3 regions of the Micromonospora sp. NPDC050200 genome follow, and region 2 is predicted to be linked to each of the others. Evidence: riboswitches for the same ligand, from Rfam matches in the RefSeq annotation. Region 2 holds a riboswitch; each other region holds the start of a gene.
What was found. Region 2 has a riboswitch for cyclic di-AMP ahead of AB0I41_RS17980 (hypothetical protein). Riboswitches for the same ligand answer to the same signal wherever they lie in the genome.

Region 1 (8,001 bases), on a different contig from region 2:
CCGCGGACGCCGGTCAGCCGGCCGACCACGCGCTCGGCGGCCCGGCGCTGGTACTCCCACTCCACGCCGCCGCGCAGCGTGACCCAACCGTCGGCGACGGTCACCTCCAGGTCCTCCACCGGCACGAAGGCGTCCCACTCCAGGGCCCGCTCGGCCGCCTCGGCGATCTCCGGGTCGGTGTGCTCGGCCGACGGGGCGATCCGCACGGCCAGGTCGTTGGCGACGGCCCGGACCCGGGCCACCCGGTGCGCGGCCCGTTCGGCCGCCCATTTCGCGGCGTAGCTGTCCACCCGGCCGGTCAGGGTCACCACCCCCTCGGCGACGGTGACCCCCACCTCGGCGGGGCTCACCCGGGGTTCCCAGGTCAGCTCGTCGAGCACGTCGGTCTGGATGTCCTGGTCGGTACGCGTGACGGTGGTCGCGCTGGCCATGCGCTCACTCCTCCCGGGCTAGGGACACGGGGCGGGTCACTGCCCGCCGACCGCGATCCTGCCGCCGTGCCGGGTGAGTCACCCTCGCCCGCACCGGGTGACCGGGTCGGCGACGGGGCGGTGTGGTCAGCATGGCCACCGGCCCGGTGCAGACCAACCGGGTGTACGCGCCGCCGGTCAGTCGTCGAGGCCGACCGGGGAGTTCGGCCGGTCCACATCGACGAACTCGATGTCGTCGACTACTCCACCGTCCCGGCTGCCGGCGGCCCGCGCGGCGGTGCCGACGGCCCAGCCGATCGCGGCCCCGACCAGCGCCGCGCTGATCAGCAGGGTCCACGGCAGGGCCGGCCGGCGCCCGGCGAGCGCGTCGACGGCGAGGGTGGCCCGACGACGGGCCTGGTCCGCCGCCGAGCCCACCAGGTCACCGGCGCCGGAGAGATTAGTGCCGCCGCGGACCGACCGGGCGGTGTCGCGGACGCTGTCACCGGCGGAACTGACCGCCGTGACCAGCTGCTGCCAGGCCTGGTCGGCGATCCGCTCCGGCTTGCTGCGGCGCTCCAGCAGGTTGCTGCCGAACATGGGTACCTCCTCGGGGTGCCGAAGTCTGCGGCCACTTCGGACGTCGACGTCTGCGGCGCGTCACGGTCCGCCTGTTCCGTCAGTGCCCAGCGCGGACGCGCCGCAAACCCACGTCGGACCTCAGCCGACCGTGACCACCGCCACGCCGCGGGCGAAGTCGTCGTCGTCGTCATCGTCGTCGTCGTCCCCGCCGCCGAAGCCGCAGGCCAGTACGAGGGCGAGCAGCGCGCCGACACCGGCCAGGCCGAGCAGTCTCTTGAGCATCGATCGTTCCTTCCTTCGTGGTGGAACCCTCGCCCGCCGACCCTAGGCGGGCCGGGCAACACCGCCGGGTCGCCCGCCGGGCCGGTAGGCTCGCCCGGGCGGGCCGGATACGGGCCCGACTGGACCGGGGTGGCTACCCTGGGGCGGTTGGAGCGACCGGGACCGGTCGCTCGTCGGACAGAACGAGACCAGGAAGAACTCGGGGAAGGGCGGCCCGGTCGTCCGGATCCGCGAATTTGCTCATCCCGAGGGGTGGCGACCGAGGCCGTCGGAGGAATACGCTCGGTCGCGGCCCGCGTACTGATGAGGCGCCCGTGGACGGGCGAGTGGAGGTGCTCGCGTGAGCCTGTCGATCGTGAAATCGGTTCTGGCTGGTGGTGTCATCGAGATCGCTCCGCGGGGGGAGATCGACGTCGACACCGCGTACGAGGTGCGTGAGGCGATCGCCGAGGTGCTCGCGAAGGGCCGTCCGGCCCGGGTCGAGCTGAACATGCGACTCGTCACCTTCATCGACTCGGTCGGCATCAGCGCGATGGTCGCCGGGTTCCAGACGGCCGAGGTGAGCGGCGTCAAGCTGGTGGTCACCGAGCCCAGCCGGTTCGTCCACCGGCAGCTCTGGGTCACCGGCCTGCTCGGCCTCTTCGGCGCTCCGGAGCCCTACTTCGCCGGCGCCGCGGCCCCCGAGGTCCTTCCCGGCGCCTGACCGCACCCCGGTCCGCCTCGGCTGCCTGATCATCACCGCGCCGCCGCCGGGGCATCGGCGCGAAGACCATCACGTGCCCGCTCCTCCGTCGTACCCGTCCATGCCCCGCCTCCCGTGGCCGTCGCCGGCGGATTCCCCGCCCGGACACCGTCCTGCCGCCTGGCGTTGCCAGCCCGGCCCTGGTACGGGACGATCGGGCGACCGACGAGGCGTGGGAGGGTGGAGTGGTCCGGCGGGAGTCGTTCAGCTACACGGTGCAGGCGCGCTGCTCGCGGGCGGACGCGGTGGCGCTGCTGAGCGATCTGGCCCGCCAGGGGGAGCTGCATCCGCTGATCGTCCGGGTGCGCCGGCTGCCGACCCGTCCGGGCGCGCGGGCCAGCTACGCGATCACCGACCGGCTGGAGCTGGGGCCGCTGCACTTCCCGGTCACCTACCAGGCCGACGTCCTGGTGGTCTCCGACGACGAGATCGTCACGGTGGCCCGGCAGCAGCCCGGCACGACGGTGCGCAACCACACCCGGCTCCGGGAGGAGGGCGACGTGCTCCGGATCGACGTGGAGATCACCCTCTCCGCCCCGGCACCGTTGTTCGGGTACGCGTTCCGCCAGGCCCGCGCCGCGCACCTGGGCCTGGCCAGCCGGCTCGGCGCGGTGCTGGACCGGGAGGCCGAGGGCGGTCCGGTCCCGAACTGAGGCGCTGGCCCCCGCTCAGCGGCGACCGGCGGCCGTGGCCGCCGCCGGCCGGCGGCGCGACGGGACGGCCCGGCGGGTCCGGCCCCATGGCTTCCACGTCGAGATCACCGTCATGGTGACCAGCAGGCCGGTGGAGACCGCCGGGGCGACCACCACGTCGATCCGCTGGTGTGCGGTGGCGTCCGGTCCGGCGGCGGCGCGCAGGTTCGGCGTCAGCGCGAACAGCACCAGGCCCGTCATCACCGTGGTGAGCCCCAGCTTGACCACCACCCAGCGCCAGCGCAGCAGCCCCCACGGGGTCAGCAGCGCGCTGGTCACCCCGACCAGCCACACCAGCACGCTCAGCGGCGCGAAGAGCCAGGTGGCCACCAGTGCCGCCGCCGGGTAGACCACCCCCGGGTCGGCCCCGCGCAGCCCGGCGACGCCGAGGGTGAGCAGCACGAGGTCCGCGCCGAGCCAGCCCAGCGCGGTCACCAGGTGCAGGGTGAGCAGGCTCTTGCGGGCGTCGGGGGAGAGTCGGGTCATGCCTTGATGCTCGTCCGGGCGCCGCGGCCTGTCGTGGGCCGACCGGCGACATTCGGCGTACGTCGGGGCGCGTACGGCGCGGGGCCCGTCCGCGCCGGACGGGCCCCGTCGGGGTCGGTCAGTAGACCGACAGGTGCACGTGGTTGGTGTGGTCGCTGGACGGGTCTCCGCCCGCCCCGCTGTACGACTTCCACCCGCTGCTGGGCAGCCAGATCTGCCGGTACCAGATCACGTAGAGCACGCCGAGCCGGTCGGCGTTGCGGATGAAGTACGCGGCCAGGTTGTTGCCGTACGTCTTGTCGCCGCCGGTGGCGTCGCCGCCGAAGCCGTCCTTCTGGGCCGCGAAGTCGCAGGCCCGCCCCTTGGGATGCTCACCCGACCCGCTGGGCCGGTAGCAGGAGACGTACCGGGTGAAGCCGGCGGCCTTGGCCTGCTGGAGTGCGTTGAGCATGCGCGGGGTGATGCAGCCGTTGGCCGGGGTCGGGTCGTTGACGCTGCACGACTCCGGCGGCCAGGAACCGTCGGAGTTGCGCGGCGCCGGCCGGGCGGTGGCGGTGGAGGTGCCCCGGTTGGAGCCGGCGGTGGCGGTGGTGGCGGGCTTGTCGGCGGCGGCCACCGCGAGCGCCCGCTCGGCCTGCTGCTTGCGCTTGGCCATCACCGCGACCTGCTTGCGCTCCTCGACGATCTCCTTGTCGAGCGCGGCCCGGGTGCGGGTGGCCTCGTCGCGGGTCCGGATGAGGCCGCGCAGCTCCCGGTCCTCGTTGGCGGCGACGGTCTCCAGCGCCGCCGCCCGGTCCAGGAAGCCCTCCGGGCTGGAGCTGTTCAGCAGCGCCGACACCGGCCCCAGCCGGCCGGTCCGGTAGGCCACGCCGGCGATCTCGCCGACCTTGCCGTGCTGGACGGTCAGCTCCGACTCGATCGTCCTGAGCTGCTCGGTGAGCTCCCGCTGCCGTTTGGTGGAGCGTTCCAGCGCGGCCCTGGCGTCGATCCAGCCCTTGCTGGCCGCGTCGAGCTGGGCGCGCAGGGCGGGGCTGCCGCCCTCGTCGTCGCCGGGTGCGGCGGCGAGCCGGGTGGCGGGGGGAGCGGCGGCCACCGGGACCGGCGCGGACGACACGCCGAGGGCGAGCGTCGCGACGACCGTGGCCGCCAGCCGGGCGGTGGTACGTCGTACGTGCATGCACATGTCCTTCCGTCAGCCGCCGACCGGGTTAGCTGACGGGTTCGGGACGGAAGATCCCTACCGCTGACGCGGATGCACCCCACGAACATGGTTCCCCGGCTCGCCCGGGCGGGCGATTAGGCGGCGGTCACCGCCGGCACCGGTGGGTGCCGCCTGGCGGAGGCCGGGACCGAGCCTACCGGTACGGGTGTGACACCCGCCCGTTTCGTGACTGAGGGTACTGGAGGTAATCGTGGTGTAGGTGACATAACGGGATAACAGGTGCCCGATTTTGTCACCACTCCACCTGGCCGCACGCGCCGGGGGCGGCGCCCGGCTCGATCTGGAGGGTGGCGTGCTCGATGTGGAAGTCCTCGTGCAGGGCGCTCCGGGCCGCGGCGAGCACCGTGCCGACCTCGGCGCCCGGGGCCATGGTGAGGTGGGCGGAGGCGACCTCCATGCCGGAGGTGAGCGTCCAGACGTGCAGGTCGTGGACCTCGGCGACGCCGGGGACGGCGGTCAGCCGGTCGTGCACGGCGGTCACCTGGAGGTGCTCCGGGGCGGCCTGGACCAGGATGCGGACCGCCGCCCGGCCGAGCCGCCAGGTGCGGGGGAGGATGAACAGGCCGATCGCCACCGCCACCGCCGGGTCGGCCCACCACCAGCCGGTGCCGGCGATGAGCAGCGCGGCGCCGATCACGCCGAGCGAGCCGAGCAGGTCGCCGAGCACCTCCAGGTACGCCCCGCGCAGGTTGATGCTCTCCTGCGCGCCCTCGCGGAGCAGGGCGAACGCGACGAGGTTGGCCAGCAGGCCGAGCACCGCCACCGCCAGCATCGGGCCGGTACGCACCTCCGGCGGGTTGCCGAACCGGCGTACCGCCTCGATCAGCACGTAGATCGCCACCCCGCTGAGCAGGACGGCGTTGGCGAGCGCGGCCAGCACCTCCAGCCGGTAGAGCCCGAAGGTGCGCTGGGGGTCCCCGTCGCGGCGGGTGGTGGCGGTGATGGCGGCCAGGGCCATGCCGATGCCGAGCACGTCGGTGAACATGTGCCCGGCGTCGGAGAGCAGGGCCAGTGAGCCGGTGCCGAACGCGGTGACCGCCTCGATCACCATCAGCGCGGCGAGCAGCGCGAAGGCCGCCCAGAGCCGCCCCCGGTGGCGGTGCGCCGCGTTCGCGACCGACCCGTGGTGCTCATGCCCTGCGCCCACGCCCACACCTTCCGTCGCCACCGCCGACCAGACCTAACCTATGCTCACATCGCTATGTATGCAACTAACCCGGCAATCGGCCCCCGATGCGCCGCACTTTCAGAGAAAGAGTGGTCTCCGCGGGCGGAATGGCCACTCTTTCTCGGAAAGTGCGCGGATTCCGGGCGGGGTGGGAGGGCGGGGTGGGAGGGCGGGGCGGGGGCGGTCAGGGGGTTGGGTCGATGGTGGTGAGGCGCTGGGTGGCCCGGGAGAGGGCGACGTAGAGGGTGCGTACCCCCGAGCCGGGGTCGGCCCGGATCTCGGCCGGGCAGACCAGCACGACGCCGTCGTACTCCATGCCCTTGGCCTGGAGGCTGGTCACCACCTGGAGCCGGGAACCGCCCCGCCCGCCCAGCCAGCCGGCCACCTCGTCGCGGCGCGGCACCGGCGTGATCACGCCGACCGTGCCCTCCACCTCGCCGAGCAGCGCGTCGACGGCCTCGACGGTCGCCGACGCCAGCCGGTCCGCGCCGACGGTCAGCGCGACCGGCTCCACGCCGGTGGAGCGGACCGCCGTCGGCAGCTCCAGGTCGGGGTAGAGCCGGCGGATCTCCGCCGCCGCCACCGCGAAGATCTCCGCCGAGTTGCGGTAGTTCGTGGTGAGCGCGAACCGGTGCCGCCGGCGCCGGCCCAGCGCCTGGTCCCGAGCCCGGTCCAGCTCCTGCGGGTCGCCGGTCCAGGCGGTCTGCGCCGGGTCGCCCACCACCGTCCAGGAGGCGAGCCGGCCGCGCCGGCCGATCATCCGCCACTGCATCGGCGACACGTCCTGCGCCTCGTCCACCACCACGTGCGCGTAGTCGCGGTAGTCCTCCGGGCGTTCCCGGGCCGCCGCCCGGGACGCGCGCTGCCGGTCGGCGAACGTGCTCAGCTCGCGTACGCCGCCGGCCAGCTGGAACGGGTCGCGCTTCGCCCGGGCCGGCCGCACCGGCTTGCCCAGCAGCGCGTCCAGCTCGTCGAGCAGGGCGATGTCGGCCACCGTCAGCCCCTGCGCGTCCAGCGTCCGGTACGCCTCGGACAGCAGCGCGGTCTCCGCCCGGGACAGGATTCCGCCGGCGTACCGGCGCAGCCGCTCCGGCCGGGCCAGCCAGCCCAGCACGTGCCGCGGGTGCAGCCGGGGCCACCACGCCTTGAGGAACTCGCGGAACTCCGGCCGGTCGATGATCTCGTCCTCGACGGCGCGCTGCTCCGGCAGGCGGGGGATCGCCAGCCGGCGGGCCTGCCCGAACAGCGCCGCGAGGACCGCGTCGAAGGCGACCCGCCGCACCTCGTTGCGGCGGCCGCCCCGGGACAGCGCCCGGTCCCGGATGCCGTCCAGCTCGCGGCGCTCCAGCCGGAGCAGCTCGCCACGGTAGAGCAGGCGCAGCTCGTCCGGGCCGCCCGGCACCGCGTCGCGTACCGCGCGCTCCAGCAGCCGCCGCATCCGCAGCGAGCCCTTCACCGCCGCCACCTCCGGCGGGTCGGTCCGGGTCGCCGACATGCCCGGGAAGAGCGAGCCCAGCGAGTGCAGGGTGGCGGTCTCCTCGCCGAGCGAGGGCAGCACCGAGGCGATGTACTCCACGAAGACCGAGGACGGGCCGACCACCAGGATGCCGCCGCCGGCGTACCGGCTGCGGTCGGAATAGAGCAGGTACGCCGCCCGGTGCAGGGCGACGGCCGTCTTGCCGGTGCCCGGGCCGCCCGAGACGATGGTGACCCCGGAGCCGGGGGAGCGGATCGCCTCGTCCTGCTCCCGCTGGATGGTGGCCACGATGTCGCGCATCCCCCGACCGGTCGCCCTGGACAGGGTCGCCAGCAGGGCACCGTCACCGACCACCGCCAGGTCGGCCGGCGCCGACTCCGGATCGAGCAGGTCGTCCTCGATCCGGGTGACCTTCTCGGCCGAGGACTGGATGGTGCGCCGCCGCACCACGCCCAGCGGCTCGGCCGGGGTCGCCTGGTAGAACGCGGCGGCGGCCGGGGCCCGCCAGTCCACCACCAGCGTCTCGGCGTTCTCGCCGCGCACGCCGAGCCGGCCCACGTGCAGCACCTGGCCGGTACGCAGGTCGAGTCGGCCGAAGACCAGCCCCTCGTGCTCGGCGTCCAGCACGTGCCGCCGCTGCGCGGCGTGGAAGACCATCGCGTCCCGCTCGACCAGCGCGCCGAAGTTGCCCACCCGGGCCAGCCGGTAGCCCTCCTTCTCGGCCTGCGCGGCCGAGCGGCGCAGTTCGGCCAGGCGGGCGTACACCCGGTCGAGATGCCGCTGCTCGGCGGCGATCTCCTGCTCCAGGGTGGTCTGGTCGGTCAACGTGAGGGCTCCTGTGCGACGGCGGCGGCCGGGCGCGGGCGTACGCCAGGCGGAATGAGGGTACGGGCAGCCTCCCACCTCGCGGCGGGGCCATGCCGCGCCCCGCGACCTGGGA
Region 2 (8,001 bases):
CCCGTTCGCGGTGATCGTGGGCTGCTCCGACTCCCGCCTCGCTGCCGAGATCATCTTCGACCGCGGCCTGGGTGACCTCTTCGTGGTCCGGACCGCCGGGCACACCGCCGGCCCGGAGGTGCTGGGCAGCGTCGAGTACGCGGTGAGCGTGCTGGGCACCCCGCTGGTGGTGGTGCTCGGCCACGACTCCTGCGGGGCCGTGCAGGCCGCCCGGGACGCCGCGCGTACCGGCACGTCGCCCGTCGGCCACCTGCGGGCGGTGGTGGACGCGGTGGCGCCCAGCCTGCGGCGGGCCGCCGAGCAGGGCGTCGACGACATCGACGAGATCGTGGACATCCACATCGCGCACACCGTGGAGGCGCTGCTCGGCAACTCCGCCGTCCTGGCCGGTGCGGTCGCCGCCGGGCGGTGCGCGGTGGTCGGCATGTCGTACCGGCTCACCGCCGGCGAGGTGCGGACGGTGGCCGCCGGCGGGTCCGCTGCCGCACCGGCCCAGGCCGACCGCGCGGCCGCCGTCGCCGGCTGAACCACCCGACGCGACGAGGGCCGCCCCCACCGGGGACGGCCCTCGTTCGGTACGCGTCGTGCGCTACAACATCGACATGTGCACGTGGTCGGTGTGGTTCGACGGTCCGCTGTACGACCTCCACCCGGTCGCCGGGAACCAGATCTGCCGGTTCCAGATGACGTAGTAGATGCCGAGCCGGTCGGCGTTGCGGATCAGGAACGCGGCGAGGTTGTTGCCGTACATCCGGGTGTCGTTGTTGTACCACGGGGCGAAGCCGCTTCTCTGCAACGACCAGTCGCAGGCCTTGCCCTTCGGATGCTCCCACGGCCCGCCCGACCGGTAGCAGCCCGCGAACCGGCTGAAGCCGGCCCGCCGGACCTCCTTGTACGCGTGCAGGGTGCGCGGCGTGATGAGGCCCGAGGTGGTCGGGTCGTTCTCGGTGCGCGACTCGGAGCGCCAGCCGCCGTCCGCCGTCCGGCCGGGGCCGATCCGGGCGACCGGCGACGTCGCGTCGACCAGGCCGCCGGTGAAGCCCCGGCCGCCCACCAGCGCGAGCGCCTTCTCCGCCTCGCGGCTCTCCCGGGCCATGTCGTTGGCGAGCTTCTGCTGCTCGCGCACCTCGGCGTCGAGCGCCAGCTTGGCCTGCTCCGCGCGGTTCTTGGCGGCGGTGACCTCGGCCAGCTTCTTCGCGTTCACCATGTTCAGTTCGTCGAGCGCGGCGGCGCGCCTGACGAACGAGTCCGGCGCGTCGCTCTCCAGCAGCATCGCCAGCGCGCCGATCCGGCCGGTCCGGTACGACTGCGCGGCGATCTGGGAGACCTGCGGCCGCAACGCCTCCAGCTGGTCCTGCGCGCGGCGCACCTCCAGCCCGAGCTGCTGCTGCCGCTTCTTGGACTTCCCCAGCTGCGTCTTGGCCTTCGAGTACTCGCGGTTGCGCAGCTCGATGACGTCGGTGAGCAGCTTGGGCTCGTCGTCCTCCTCGTGCCCCGAGGGGGTGGGGGTCGAGGGAGCGGCGATCGCGGCTGTCGGCCCGGCGAGGATGGCCAGGGCGGCGAACACGGCCACCACCGGTGTCAACCAGCGGCGCAGGGGTGCCGTCACAGTGTTCCCTTCCGTCGACCGCCGACCGGGTTAGCTGACGGGTTCGGGACGGAAGTGGCCCCTACCGCTCGCGCGGATTCACCCCATGTACCTGGTTCCCCGGCTCGCCGTACGGCGATTGGGCGGCGGCACCGCAGGCGCCGCAGCGCGCCTTCGGCGGTGGCCGGCAGCGAGGTTACCTGACAGCCGTGCCGGGGATCTACGTCCAGAACCCGACTAATCGCGTTATTTCGTCGTGGCGTTGCGTGACGAGTGACGCGTTCGTCAGGTTCCGCGTCGTCGTCGGTCACGCAGCGGAGTTTCACCATGCGGCGTCCGTGCTCCTTTCCGGGTCGGGCCACCGTGCGGGGCCCGGGGTGGACGGTCCGCCGTGACCCGGCGCGCTCAGCGCCTCGAGCGCCGCGTCCCGCTCGACGGAGGGGCGGGGCGTGGGCGCCGGACCGGAACCCCGCGCCGGGTCGGCCGTCGGGCCACGGCCGGCGGTGGCCACCAGCGCGGCCAGCCCGGTGGTCAGCGGCACTGCGGCGACCAGGCCGAGCGTCGCCACCGCGCTGCGGACGATCTCCTGGGCCAGGAACTCGCTGGTGAGGATCTGGCTCACCGGCCGGCTGTCGGCGGTGAGCAGGAGCAGCAGCGGCAGCGACGCGCCCGCGTACGCGAGCACGATGGTGTTGACCGTGGAGGCGATGTGCGCCCGGCCGACCCGGGTGGCGGCCCGGTAGAGCTGCGTCCGGGACAGCCCGGGGTTGGCGTGCGCCAGCTCGGTGACCGTGGCGGCCTGGGTGACGGTGACGTCGTCGAGCACGCCGAGCGAGCCGATGATGATGCCGGCCAGCAGCAGCCCGTGCAGGTCGACGTCGCGCTGGTACATCGACAGCGTGGTGGCCTCCTCGCTGCCGTACCCGGTCAGGTGGGTGGCGGCGGTGGCCAGCGTGCCGAGCAGCCCGGTCAGCACCAGGCTGCCCAGCGTGCCGAGGACCGCCACCGAGGTCTGCGCGGTGATCCCGTGGGTCAGGTACAGCACCACGAACATGATCAACGCCGAGCCGGTGACGGCGATCAGCAGCGGTGAGCCGCCCGCGGCGATCCCGGGCACCACGAAGGCCAGCAGGATGGCGAAGCTGGCGCCCAGCCCGGCCAGCGCGGCCAGCCCGCGCAGCCGGCCGAACGCCACGATCGCCGCCGCGAAGAGCGCCACCAGCAGCAGCAGGGGCTTGCCCCGCTGGTGCTCGGCGATCTGGTAGCTGCTGGCCGTGGTGTCGGCCGGGTCGGAGAGCTGGACCAGCACCACCTCGTCGCCGACCGCCACACTGGGCGCGCCCGGGCCGGCCGGCACCGGGGTCTCCACCTGGCTGCCGCTGTCCGGGCCCTGCTCGACCCGGACCGTCACCGTCCCGCACGGACCCTCGGCCGCCCCGGGCGACCCCTCGGGGGCCTCCGGCGTCGGCGGGCACGGTTCGGTCACCACCCGGGTCACCGTGCCGTGGTGGCGCGGCGGCTCGGTGCCGCCGTCGGCCTGCCCGGAGTCGCGCGGCCAGAGCACCAGCGCGGCGATCACCGTGACGACGAACAGCGGGACCACCGCCGCGACGAGGATCCGCCGCACCCCCGGTGGGGCGGGCGGAGCGGGGCGGGTGTGGTCGGCGCCCATTGCGAGTCTCCCAACGATCCAGAGCGGGGTACGTGTCAGCCGGCCGGTCGGTTCACCGGCGGGACGTGCGCACCGGGACGCGTACCCCCGGTCCCGCCGCCGGGTGCCGGCACGGTGACGGACGGCGAACGGGCGGCGCGATCGCCCGCGTGGCGACACGCCCGGGCGGGCGCGCACGGCAGCGGACCCCGGCGCGGTACGCGGGGCAGCGGTGGCTGCGGGCGGAGTGTCATGGTCGGCAAATGGTAGCCAGGGTCGGTGCGGGTCCGCCCGGTTCGTACCACCGGCAGCGCGTCCGCCGGGCATCTTTGGGGCATGGACCAGCACGCCGGCCACGCTCGGCACCCGGGGCCCGACCGGCCTCCCGGCCACGACGAACACGCCGGCCGAGGCGAACACGCCGGTCACGACAAGCACGCCGGCCACGACCCGGAGATGTTCCGCCGCCGGTTCTGGGTCTGCCTGGCGCTGACGCTGCCCGTGGTCGCCACCAGCCACCTGGTGATGGACTGGTTCGGCTACTCCCTGGAGTTCCCCGGGCGGTCCCTGGTCGGGCCGGTGCTCGGCTCGGTGGTCTTCTGGTGGGGTGGCTGGCCGTTCCTGGTCGGCGCCGTCCGCGAGGTGCGCGACCGGGCCCCGGGGATGATGCTGCTCATCGGGATGGCGATCACCGTCGCGTACGCCGCCTCGCTCGCCACCAGCCTCGGCGCCTTCGACCTGGACTTCTGGTGGGAGTTGGCCGCCCTGGTCACCATCATGCTGCTCGGGCACTGGCAGGAGATGAAGGCGATCGGCCAGGCGCGGGGCGCGCTCGCGGCGCTGGCCGCGCTGCTCCCGGACGACGCCGAGCGGGTCGGGCCGCAGGGCGGTACCGAGCGGGTGCCGGTGAGCCACCTGCGGGTGGGAGACGTGGTGCTGGTCCGCCCCGGTGGCCGGGTGCCGGCCGACGGGCGCGTCGTCGACGGTGCCGCCGAGCTGGACGAGTCGATGGTCACCGGCGAGTCCCGACCGGTGCCCCGGGCCGTCGGGGACCGGGTGGTCGCCGGCACCGTGGCCACCGACTCGGCGATCCGGGTACGCGTCGACGCGGTCGGCGACCAGACCACCCTGGCCGGCATCCAGCGTCTCGTGACGCAGGCGCAGCAGTCCGGCGGGCGGGCGCAGGTGCTGGCGGACCGCTTCGCCGCCTGGCTCTTCTACGTCGCCACCCTGACCGCCGTGCTGACCGCCCTGGTGTGGACCGCGTTGGGTGAGCGGAACGAGGCGGTGGTGCGCACCGTGACGGTCCTGGTGATCGCCTGCCCGCACGCGCTCGGCCTGGCCATCCCGCTGGTGATCGCACTCTCCACCGGGCTGGCCGCCCGCTCCGGCGTGCTGGTCCGCGACCGGCTGGCGCTGGAACGGATGCGCACCGTGGACGTGGTGCTCTTCGACAAGACCGGCACCCTCACCAAGGGTGAGCACGCGCTGGTCGGGGTCGCCGCCGCGCCGGGCCGCGACGAGGACGAGGTGCTGCGGCTCGCCGCCGGAGTCGAGGCGGACAGCGAGCACCCGCTGGCCCGGGCGATCGTCGCGGCCGCCGCCGGGCGCGGAGGCCCGGCCCCGGCCGCCGGGTTCCGCTCGCTGCCGGGGCGCGGGGTCCGGGCCGACATCGACGGTACGTCGTACGCGGTGGGGGGCCCCGCGCTCCTGCGCGAGCAGGGGCTGGAGCTGCCCGCGGCGCTGGAGCCGGCGGCCCGGCGCTGGGCGGAGCGCGGCGCGGTGGTGCTGCACCTGGTCCGCCTGCCGGACACCGTCCTCGGCCTGCTCGCCCTCGCCGACGAGGTACGCCCGGAGGCGCGGGAGGCGATTGCGGAGCTGCGCGCCGAGGGAGTCCGGACCATCGCGATGGTCACCGGGGACGCCCGGACGGTGGCCGAGGCGGTCGCCGCGGACCTCGGCTTCCGGCCCGGCGTCGACGAGGTCTTCGCCGAGGTGCTGCCCGCCGACAAGGACCAGCAGGTGGCCGAGCTGCAACGCCGGGGGCTCCGGGTGGCGATGGTCGGTGACGGGGTCAACGACGCGCCGGCGCTGGCCCGGGCCGATGTGGGGATCGCGATCGGGGCGGGCACCGACGTGGCGATCGAGTCGGCCGGGGTGGTGCTCGCCTCGTCCGACCCGCGGGGGGTCGCCGGGGTGGTCCGGCTCTCCCGCGCGGCGTACCGGAAGATGCGGCAGAACCTCGCCTGGGCGGCCGGCTACAACGTGGTGGCGCTGCCGCTGGCGGCGGGGGTGCTGGCCGGGGCGGGCGTGGCGCTCAGCCCGGCGCTCGCCGCGGTGCTGATGTCCGCCTCGACGATCGTGGTGGCGCTCAACGCCCAACTGCTGCGCCGGGTACGCCTTTGATCGTGGGAGGCGGTCGGTTAGCGTGGTCTGATGCGGACGGCGACGGGGTCGACTGCCGGGTGGTGGGCCCGGCTGCTGCTGCTCGCCTGCACCCTGCTCGGGCTGGCCGCCATGCACACCATCGGTCACGGCACGCACTCCGCCGCGTCCCACCCGGATGACCACGCCGCCGCCATGTCGCCGCGGGCGCTGGTCACCTCCACCCTCCCCGAGGCGGTCAAGGTCGCCCATGCCGCCCTGCCCGAGGTGGTCCCGGTCGCCCACGCCGCCGCGCCGGTGGCGCTTCCCGCCGACCAGCCGGGGGGTGCCCCGAGCGGCTGGAGTGTCTGCCTGGCGGTGCTCGGCGCCGTCACGGTCGCGCTGCTGCTGGTGGCGCTGCTGCTCGGCCGGGCCCGGCCCGCCGTCGTGCTCCGCCACCCGTCCGGGTCGTCGCGTGGGCCGCGCGCCCCGCCACCCCGCCCGGCCGGGCTCCGCCTCGCCACGGTGTCGGTGCTGCGCAGATAGGACGCCCCGACGCGGCCATGCCGCGTCCGGAGTCCGCTGCGTACGTCATCCACACCGAAAGGTCTCGATCATGTCCACTCGTACCATCGCGCGCCGCGCCGCCCTGGCCGGCGTGACCCTCACCGTCGCTCTCGCCCTGGCCGCCTGCGGCGGCGCCGATCACCCGGCCGGTTCCGGCCACGACCGGCCGGGCGCGGGCGCCAGCGGCGGCCCCTCGGCGGGCCCGTCCGCCGCGTTCGGCGACGCCGACGTGATGTTCGCCCAGATGATGATCCCGCACCACCAGCAGGCGGTGCGGATGTCGGAGCTGGCCGACAGCCGGGCCCGGGACCCGGAGGTCAAGCGCCTCGCCGCGCAGATCAAGGCCGCCCAGGCGCCGGAGATCGCCACCATGACCGGCTGGCTCACCGCCTGGGGCCGGCCCGTCCCGTCCGGCAGCCCGGCCGGCGGTCACCTGGACCACGGCATGCCCGGCATGATGTCCGACGCCGACATGGGGAAGCTGGCGGACGCCTCCGGCCAGGAGTTCGACCGGCAGTTCCTCACCTTGATGATCGCCCATCACGAGGGCGCGATCACCATGGCGCAGGAGGAGCTTGCCGGCGGCGTGAACGCGGACGCCAGGGCCATGGCGCAGCAGATCGTCTCCACCCAGCAGGGCGAGATCGACACCATGAAGACGATCCTCGCCCGGCTCTGAGCGGTCACGACCGGGGCGCCCGGAGCCATTACGGCTCCGGACGCCCCGGCCCCGTCGGCGTGACCGCGCCGGTCAGCCCCCGGTCCGCAGCGCCGACCGCCGCCGCTGGTACTCCTCGTCGTCGATCTCGCCGCGCGCGTAGCGCTCGTCGAGGATCGCCCGCGCCGAGGAGCAGGCGGCGGCCGTCGACGGCGGCGTCTGCGCCAGCCGGTAGATCAGGTAGCCCAGGGCCACCAGGCCGGCCAGCACCAGCACCGGCCAGATCCACATCAGGCCCGCCATCGGGCCGTAACCCATCATGGCCGCCCTCCGTCCGTGACTCGGGCGGCCGGTCCGGTGCCGGCGGCACCGGACCCGGTCGCCACCTCCGACGCTAGTCGCGCCGACGGCGGGTGTCCGGGGGCGGTGGGCCCGCAGTGGCCGGGCCGAAGGTCCCGGGACGCGGTCGGTCAGCCCCGCTTCATCAGGCGGCCGACGGCGGCCATCATCTCGGCGGCCATCTCGTCGGCGCGGCCCTCGGCGGCCCCCTCGTGCATGCAGTGCCGGGCGTGACCGTCCAGCAGGCCGAGGGCGACCTTGTCCAGGGCGGCCTGGATCGCCGAGATCTGGGTCAGCACGTCGATGCAGTACCGGTCGTCGTCGACCATCTTCTCCACGCCGCGGACCTGGCCCTCGACGCGGCGCAGCCGCGCGAGCAGCTGGTCCTTGCTGGCGGTGTAGCCCCGGGTCGGGGTGCTCGGTGTGGTCATGACGACAAGGATAGCGTACCCCTGGGGGGTATGCTACGGTCCTTGGGCGAGCTACCCCTGGGGGGTATAGCATCGACTGCGAGAGGAGAGCCGCCATGGTCACCACCACGTACCAGGTGCAGGGCATGACCTGCGGGCACTGCGTCAACTCGGTCAGCGCCGAGGTGAGCGCGATCGAAGGCGTCAAGGACGTACAGGTGGACCTGGCCTCCGGCCGGGTCACCGTCACCAGTGAGAGCCCGCTGGACACCGACTCCGTGCGCGCCGCGGTCGACGAGGCCGGGTACGACCTCGTCGAGGCGTGACGGGTCACCGACCCGAGAGAGAACCGAGGTACCACGATGAACACGGCGACGAAGCTGAGCGGTTTCGCCCTCGGCCTCGCGGCGGTGTTCGGCACGGC
Region 3 (4,674 bases), on a different contig from region 2:
CCACACCGGAGGAGATCGAGGCGGCGATCGACAAGCAGTGGGAACAGCTGGAACCGACCATCGAGCAGTACAACAAGGTCCGCGCCCAGCTGAAGGTCAACCGCAAGAAGTCGGCCGAGCTGGAGAAGAAGATCCAGCCGCTGGCCCTGCAGACCGAGCTGGCCATGAACCGGGTCGGCGACCTCGCCTCCCGCTACTACATGACGGGCCCCTCGCAGGACATCGGCGCGCTGCTGATCAGCGCCAAGCCGGGCACCCTGACCGAGCAGCTGACCATCCTGGACCGCCTCGCCGCGCAGGAGCGCAAGGAGCTCCAGGTCGTCATCGACGCCCGGCAGAAGTACGACGCCGAGAAGCAGAAGCTCGACACGCTGATCGCCGCGGAGGTCAAGCAGGAGAAGGAGCTGGCCGCCAAGAAGTCGCAGATCAACGCCGAGATCAAGCGGCTCCAGGCGGCGATGCCGAAGACCGTGGTCAAGGTGGCCGGTTGTCCCACCATCAAGGGCGTGGTGAGTTCCGCCGCGCAGACCGCCATCCGGGTGGCCTGCCAGCAGGTGGGTGAGCCGTACGTCTGGGGCGCTGACGGGCCGGACTCGTTCGACTGCTCCGGCCTCACCCAGTACGCCTACAAGGCCGCCGGGATCTACCTGACCCACCACACCGGCGCCCAGTGGAACGAGGGCAAGTCCATCCCGCGCTCCGAGGCGCGCCCGGGGGACCTGGTGTTCTTCTTCAGCGACCTGCACCACGTCGGTCTCTACCTCGGCAACGGTCTGATGGTCCACGCGCCCCGGACCGGCAAGCCGGTCCAGGTCGCCAGCATCGACTACATGCCGGTCGCCGGGTTCCGACGACCGAACTGACCCGTCCGACCCACCGCGAACCCCCGGTCACCCCGACCGGGGGTTCCGCGTATCCGGACCTGTCCCGGCATGGCGGGTTGCGGATCGATAACGGTCCTCTCTACTCTGGTCCTTCGTCGGCCGCCGACGGTCCGTCCAACCCGGGCGGCAGCGGCCGGCACCGCCGAGTCGCCTCCGGGTGAACCGGGGACCCAGGTACGCCGGGGTGAATCCGCAGCCACTGCGGTAGGGCGCTCCCTTCCCGCCCGAACCCGTCAGCTAACCCGGTAGGCGGTCGCGGAAGAAGGAGTACGGAGCCCGGTGGCACACCATGCCCCGCGGCCACCGTCGTACCGGTCGACCCAGGTCACCCGGCCGACGGCTGCGCCGCGCCCACGCTGGTCCCGCTTTACCACCACCCTCGCCGCCCTCGCCGGTGCCGCCGTCGTCCTGACCGGTGGCGCCACGGCGGCCCATGCCGAACCCTCGGTCGCCGAGATCGAGCGGCAGATCGACCAGGACTGGAACACCCTCGAACCGATCATCGAGCAGCACAACGCCACCCGGCAGGATCTGGCCGCCAAGCGCCGGCAGGCCGACGCGCTGGCCAAGCGGATCGGACCGCTGCAACTCCAGGTCGACCTCGCGATGAACCAGGTCAGCGGCCTCGCCGCCGAGGCGTACAAGGGGGAGAACCTCTCCGCCGTCAACGCCCTGCTCGGCAGCAGCTCCCCCAGCGAGCTGGTCGACCAGCTCGAACTGCTCGACCGGTTCGCCGAGCGGCAGCAGCGCGACGTGCGGGCCGTCAAGGACCTGCGCGACCAGCTCGCCGCGAAGAAGGCGCCGCTGGACGAGATGGTGGCCCAGCTCGCCCGCACCGAGGCCCAGCTGGCCGCGAAGAAGAAGCAGATCAACGCCGAGATCGACCGGCTGCAGAAGCTGCGGCTCAAGGTGTACGGCAACGGTGGCGGCGGCGCGCTGCGCCCGGCCCCGTGCCCGGCCGGCTACCCCGGCGGCCCCGCCGGAACGGCGGTCAAGTTCGCCTGCGCCCAGATCGGCAAGCCCTACGTCTGGGGCGCCGAGGGCCCGAGCTCGTACGACTGCTCCGGCCTGATGCTCGCGGCGTGGGCCAAGGCCGGTGTCTCGCTCCCGCACAACGCCCGCCAGCAGCGCCAGGTGACCGCCCGGGTCAGCCGGGCCGACCTGCGCCCCGGCGACCTGGTCTTCTACTACGCCGACCTGCACCACGTCGGCATGTACGTCGGCGGCGGCTGGGTGGTCCACGCCTCCCAGGCCGGGGTGCCGATCAAGATGAAGCGCGTCGACGACGGGCCGGTCCACAGCTACGGCCGGCCGGGCTGAGCGCGCGCCGGGCTCCTCGGGTTCCGGGGGCCCGGCGCGGCGGTCAGCGGGTGGGCCAGGTGCGCCAGTGCTGCCAGGAGCGGCTCGGGGTCGGCCCGCGCTGGCCCTGGTAGCGCGACCCGTAGACGGCGGAGCCGTACGGGTGCTCGGCCGGGGACGAGAGCCGGAAGATGCAGAGCTGGCCGATCTTCATGCCGGGCCAGAGCGTGATCGGCAGGTTCGCCACGTTCGACAGTTCCAGCGTCACGTGCCCGGAGAAGCCCGGGTCGATGAAGCCGGCGGTCGAGTGGGTGAGCAGGCCGAGCCGGCCCAGGGAACTTTTCCCTTCGAGCCGGCCGGCGAGTTGGTCGCCGAGCGAGATCACCTCCAGCGTGGAGGCGAGCACGAACTCGCCGGGGTGCAGCACGAACGGCTCGCCCTCGGGGACCTCCACCATCGAGGTGAGGTCGTCCTGCTGCATCGCCGGGTCGATGTGCGTGTACAGGTGGTTGTTGAAGACCCGGAAGAGCCGGTCGAGGCGCACGTCGATGCTGGACGGCTGCACCAGCGTGGGCTCGAAGGGCTCCAGCCCGAGCGTGCCCGTCTTGATCTCGGAGACCAGGTCGCGGTCGGAGAGCAGCATCGGCACACCATATCGAGCGGACCGGGTGACCTGCGTGTCGGACTGCGCATTCGTACACGTGTTCGATAGGATGTCCGTATGGCTTCCTGGTCCGAATTCGCCGCTGACGAGCCCCGACTCGCCGACGGGATCCGCCTTCTCCTGCAGCAGTACGGGCCGGGCTTCGGCTACCTGGCCACCGTCCGCGCCGACGGTGGGCCCCGGGTGCACCCGGTCTGCCCCGTGATCACCGACGAGGGACTGTTCTGCTTCGTCGTCGACTCGCCCAAGCGGCGCGACCTCGAACGCGACGGGCGGTACGCGCTGCACTCGTTCCCGCCGGAGGAGAGCGACGACGAGGCGTACGTCGCCGGCCGGGCGCAACCGGTGACCGACCCGGCCCGGGTCGCCCGGGTGGCCCGCATCGGGCGGGCGGCGCCGCAGGTCGACTGGCGACTCTTCGAGTTCAGCGTCGACGTGGCGATGCTGACCCGCCACGACCAGGGTGGGCTCGGGCAGCCCGGCGAGGGCCAGTGGCGGCCCGGCGTCCAGGTCTGGCTCGACCCGGGCGCGGCCCACCGCGGAGGTGACGCCGCCGGCGTACCCGATCGGCGCCCGGCCCGCCACGGCCGCCACGGTTTCGACACCCGCCGCCCCGCCGCCTGAATCCGAAGACGCCGGTGCCGGCCCCGTCCTGCGACGGAGCCGGCACCGGCGTCTGCTGGGGTGTTACGCCGCGCGGTAGGCGTTCCACGCGGTCAGCATGCGGCTCGCCTGACCAGCGGTGAACTGGTGCATGCACGAGTCGTAGGTGTAGTCCATGAAGTTGGTGATCGGGTCCAGGCCGGCCGCGGTGCAGGTGTCCCGCCCGGTCGGGCACTGGAACGCCGGCGAGGCCTCGGCCGGGGTGTCGTCGACGCTGTCACCCGAACCGGCGCAGCCACCCTGGAAGGTGTGGTAGAGGTTCAGCCAGTGGCCGACCTCGTGGGTGCCGGTGTCGCCCTGGTTGTAGTTGGTGGCGGTGCCGCCGGGCAGCGACTCGCTCAGCACGACCACGCCGTCCATGCTGTTCAGCTTCTTCTGCGGGAAGGTCGCCCAGCCGAGCAGGTTGTCGCTCAGCTCGCCCAGGTAGACGTTCAGGGTGTTCTTGCCGCCCTCGCGCAGCGACGTCTTCATCGACCGCTCGGCCGAGGAGCCCGACACGATCGGGTACCACGCCGGGTTGGTCACCCGGTTGATCTTGGTGAGCTGGAAGCCGAAGGCGGTGGCCGCGCCGCCGGTGGCGCCACTGTAGGCCTGGTTCAGCACGCTGATCTGCGAGGTGATCATCGAGTCCGGGATGTTGCCGCCGGCCCGGGTGCTGTCCCGCTGGATGACGTGGACGACGACCGGGATGGTGACCGTGGCCAGCGGGGCGGCGGCCTGGGCACCGGCGCGGAAGTTCGCCCGCTCGCGCAGCGCCGACGCGAGGTCGGCCTCGCGCTCCCGGACCTGCTGGGCGGTCAGCTCGTTGGGCTCGTGCTTGGCGGTCCCGCCGGCCTTGATCCGGGCGTCCGAGTGGACGTCGGCCGGCTCGGCGCACACCTCGGCCGGGGCAGCGGAGAAGGCGGAAGCAGCGGGGACGACGCCCACCGCGGCGGTGCTGAGCAGAAGCGCGAGGGTCGTCGACGCGACACCGGCGGTACGCCGGGTCAGCAGGTTGGGACGGAGTCCCATGGGCCCACCTCTTTCTGGCGATGCGACAGGGGGTGTGTCGCACCGTGGTCGAAAAGTTGGGCGTGACGTTACAACCGATCGACAGGTTTGAGAATGGCCATGTGTTGCCGCTGTGAAACTTTCTGCTTCTCGTGAATGCGTTGCGTCCAAGAT

Region 1: another riboswitch for cyclic di-AMP. It lies ahead of AB0I41_RS12150 (hypothetical protein); the one in region 2 lies ahead of AB0I41_RS17980 (hypothetical protein).
Region 3: another riboswitch for cyclic di-AMP. It lies ahead of AB0I41_RS23330 (NlpC/P60 family protein); the one in region 2 lies ahead of AB0I41_RS17980 (hypothetical protein).

What each region holds. Positions count from the first base shown of each region.
Region 1 covers NZ_JBFALG010000014.1:27,249-35,249, forward strand. The annotation lists gene AB0I41_RS12120 (BON domain-containing protein) at 1-431, opposite strand, end outside; gene AB0I41_RS12125 (hypothetical protein) at 609-1,010, opposite strand; gene AB0I41_RS12130 (hypothetical protein) at 1,131-1,274, opposite strand; gene AB0I41_RS12135 (STAS domain-containing protein) at 1,615-1,977, shown strand; gene AB0I41_RS12140 (SRPBCC family protein) at 2,202-2,669, shown strand; gene AB0I41_RS12145 (hypothetical protein) at 2,685-3,194, opposite strand; gene AB0I41_RS12150 (hypothetical protein) at 3,313-4,371, opposite strand; cyclic di-AMP (ydaO/yuaA leader) riboswitch at 4,376-4,507, opposite strand; gene AB0I41_RS12155 (cation diffusion facilitator family transporter) at 4,649-5,563, opposite strand; gene AB0I41_RS12160 (AAA family ATPase) at 5,769-7,886, opposite strand.
Region 2 covers NZ_JBFALG010000024.1:75,418-83,418, reverse strand. The annotation lists gene AB0I41_RS17985 (carbonic anhydrase) at 1-526, shown strand, start outside; gene AB0I41_RS17980 (hypothetical protein) at 590-1,609, opposite strand; cyclic di-AMP (ydaO/yuaA leader) riboswitch at 1,614-1,744, opposite strand; gene AB0I41_RS17975 (YibE/F family protein) at 1,911-3,260, opposite strand; gene AB0I41_RS17970 (heavy metal translocating P-type ATPase) at 3,696-5,645, shown strand; gene AB0I41_RS17965 (hypothetical protein) at 5,676-6,149, shown strand; gene AB0I41_RS17960 (DUF305 domain-containing protein) at 6,220-6,849, shown strand; gene AB0I41_RS17955 (SHOCT domain-containing protein) at 6,922-7,149, opposite strand; gene AB0I41_RS17950 (metal-sensitive transcriptional regulator) at 7,299-7,598, opposite strand; gene AB0I41_RS17945 (cation transporter) at 7,694-7,903, shown strand; gene AB0I41_RS17940 (hypothetical protein) at 7,940-8,001, shown strand, end outside.
Region 3 covers NZ_JBFALG010000038.1:33,355-38,028, reverse strand. The annotation lists gene AB0I41_RS23335 (NlpC/P60 family protein) at 1-863, shown strand, start outside; cyclic di-AMP (ydaO/yuaA leader) riboswitch at 1,015-1,151, shown strand; gene AB0I41_RS23330 (NlpC/P60 family protein) at 1,164-2,204, shown strand; gene dcd (dCTP deaminase) at 2,248-2,826, opposite strand; gene AB0I41_RS23320 (pyridoxamine 5'-phosphate oxidase family protein) at 2,905-3,471, shown strand; gene AB0I41_RS23315 (zinc metalloprotease) at 3,535-4,521, opposite strand.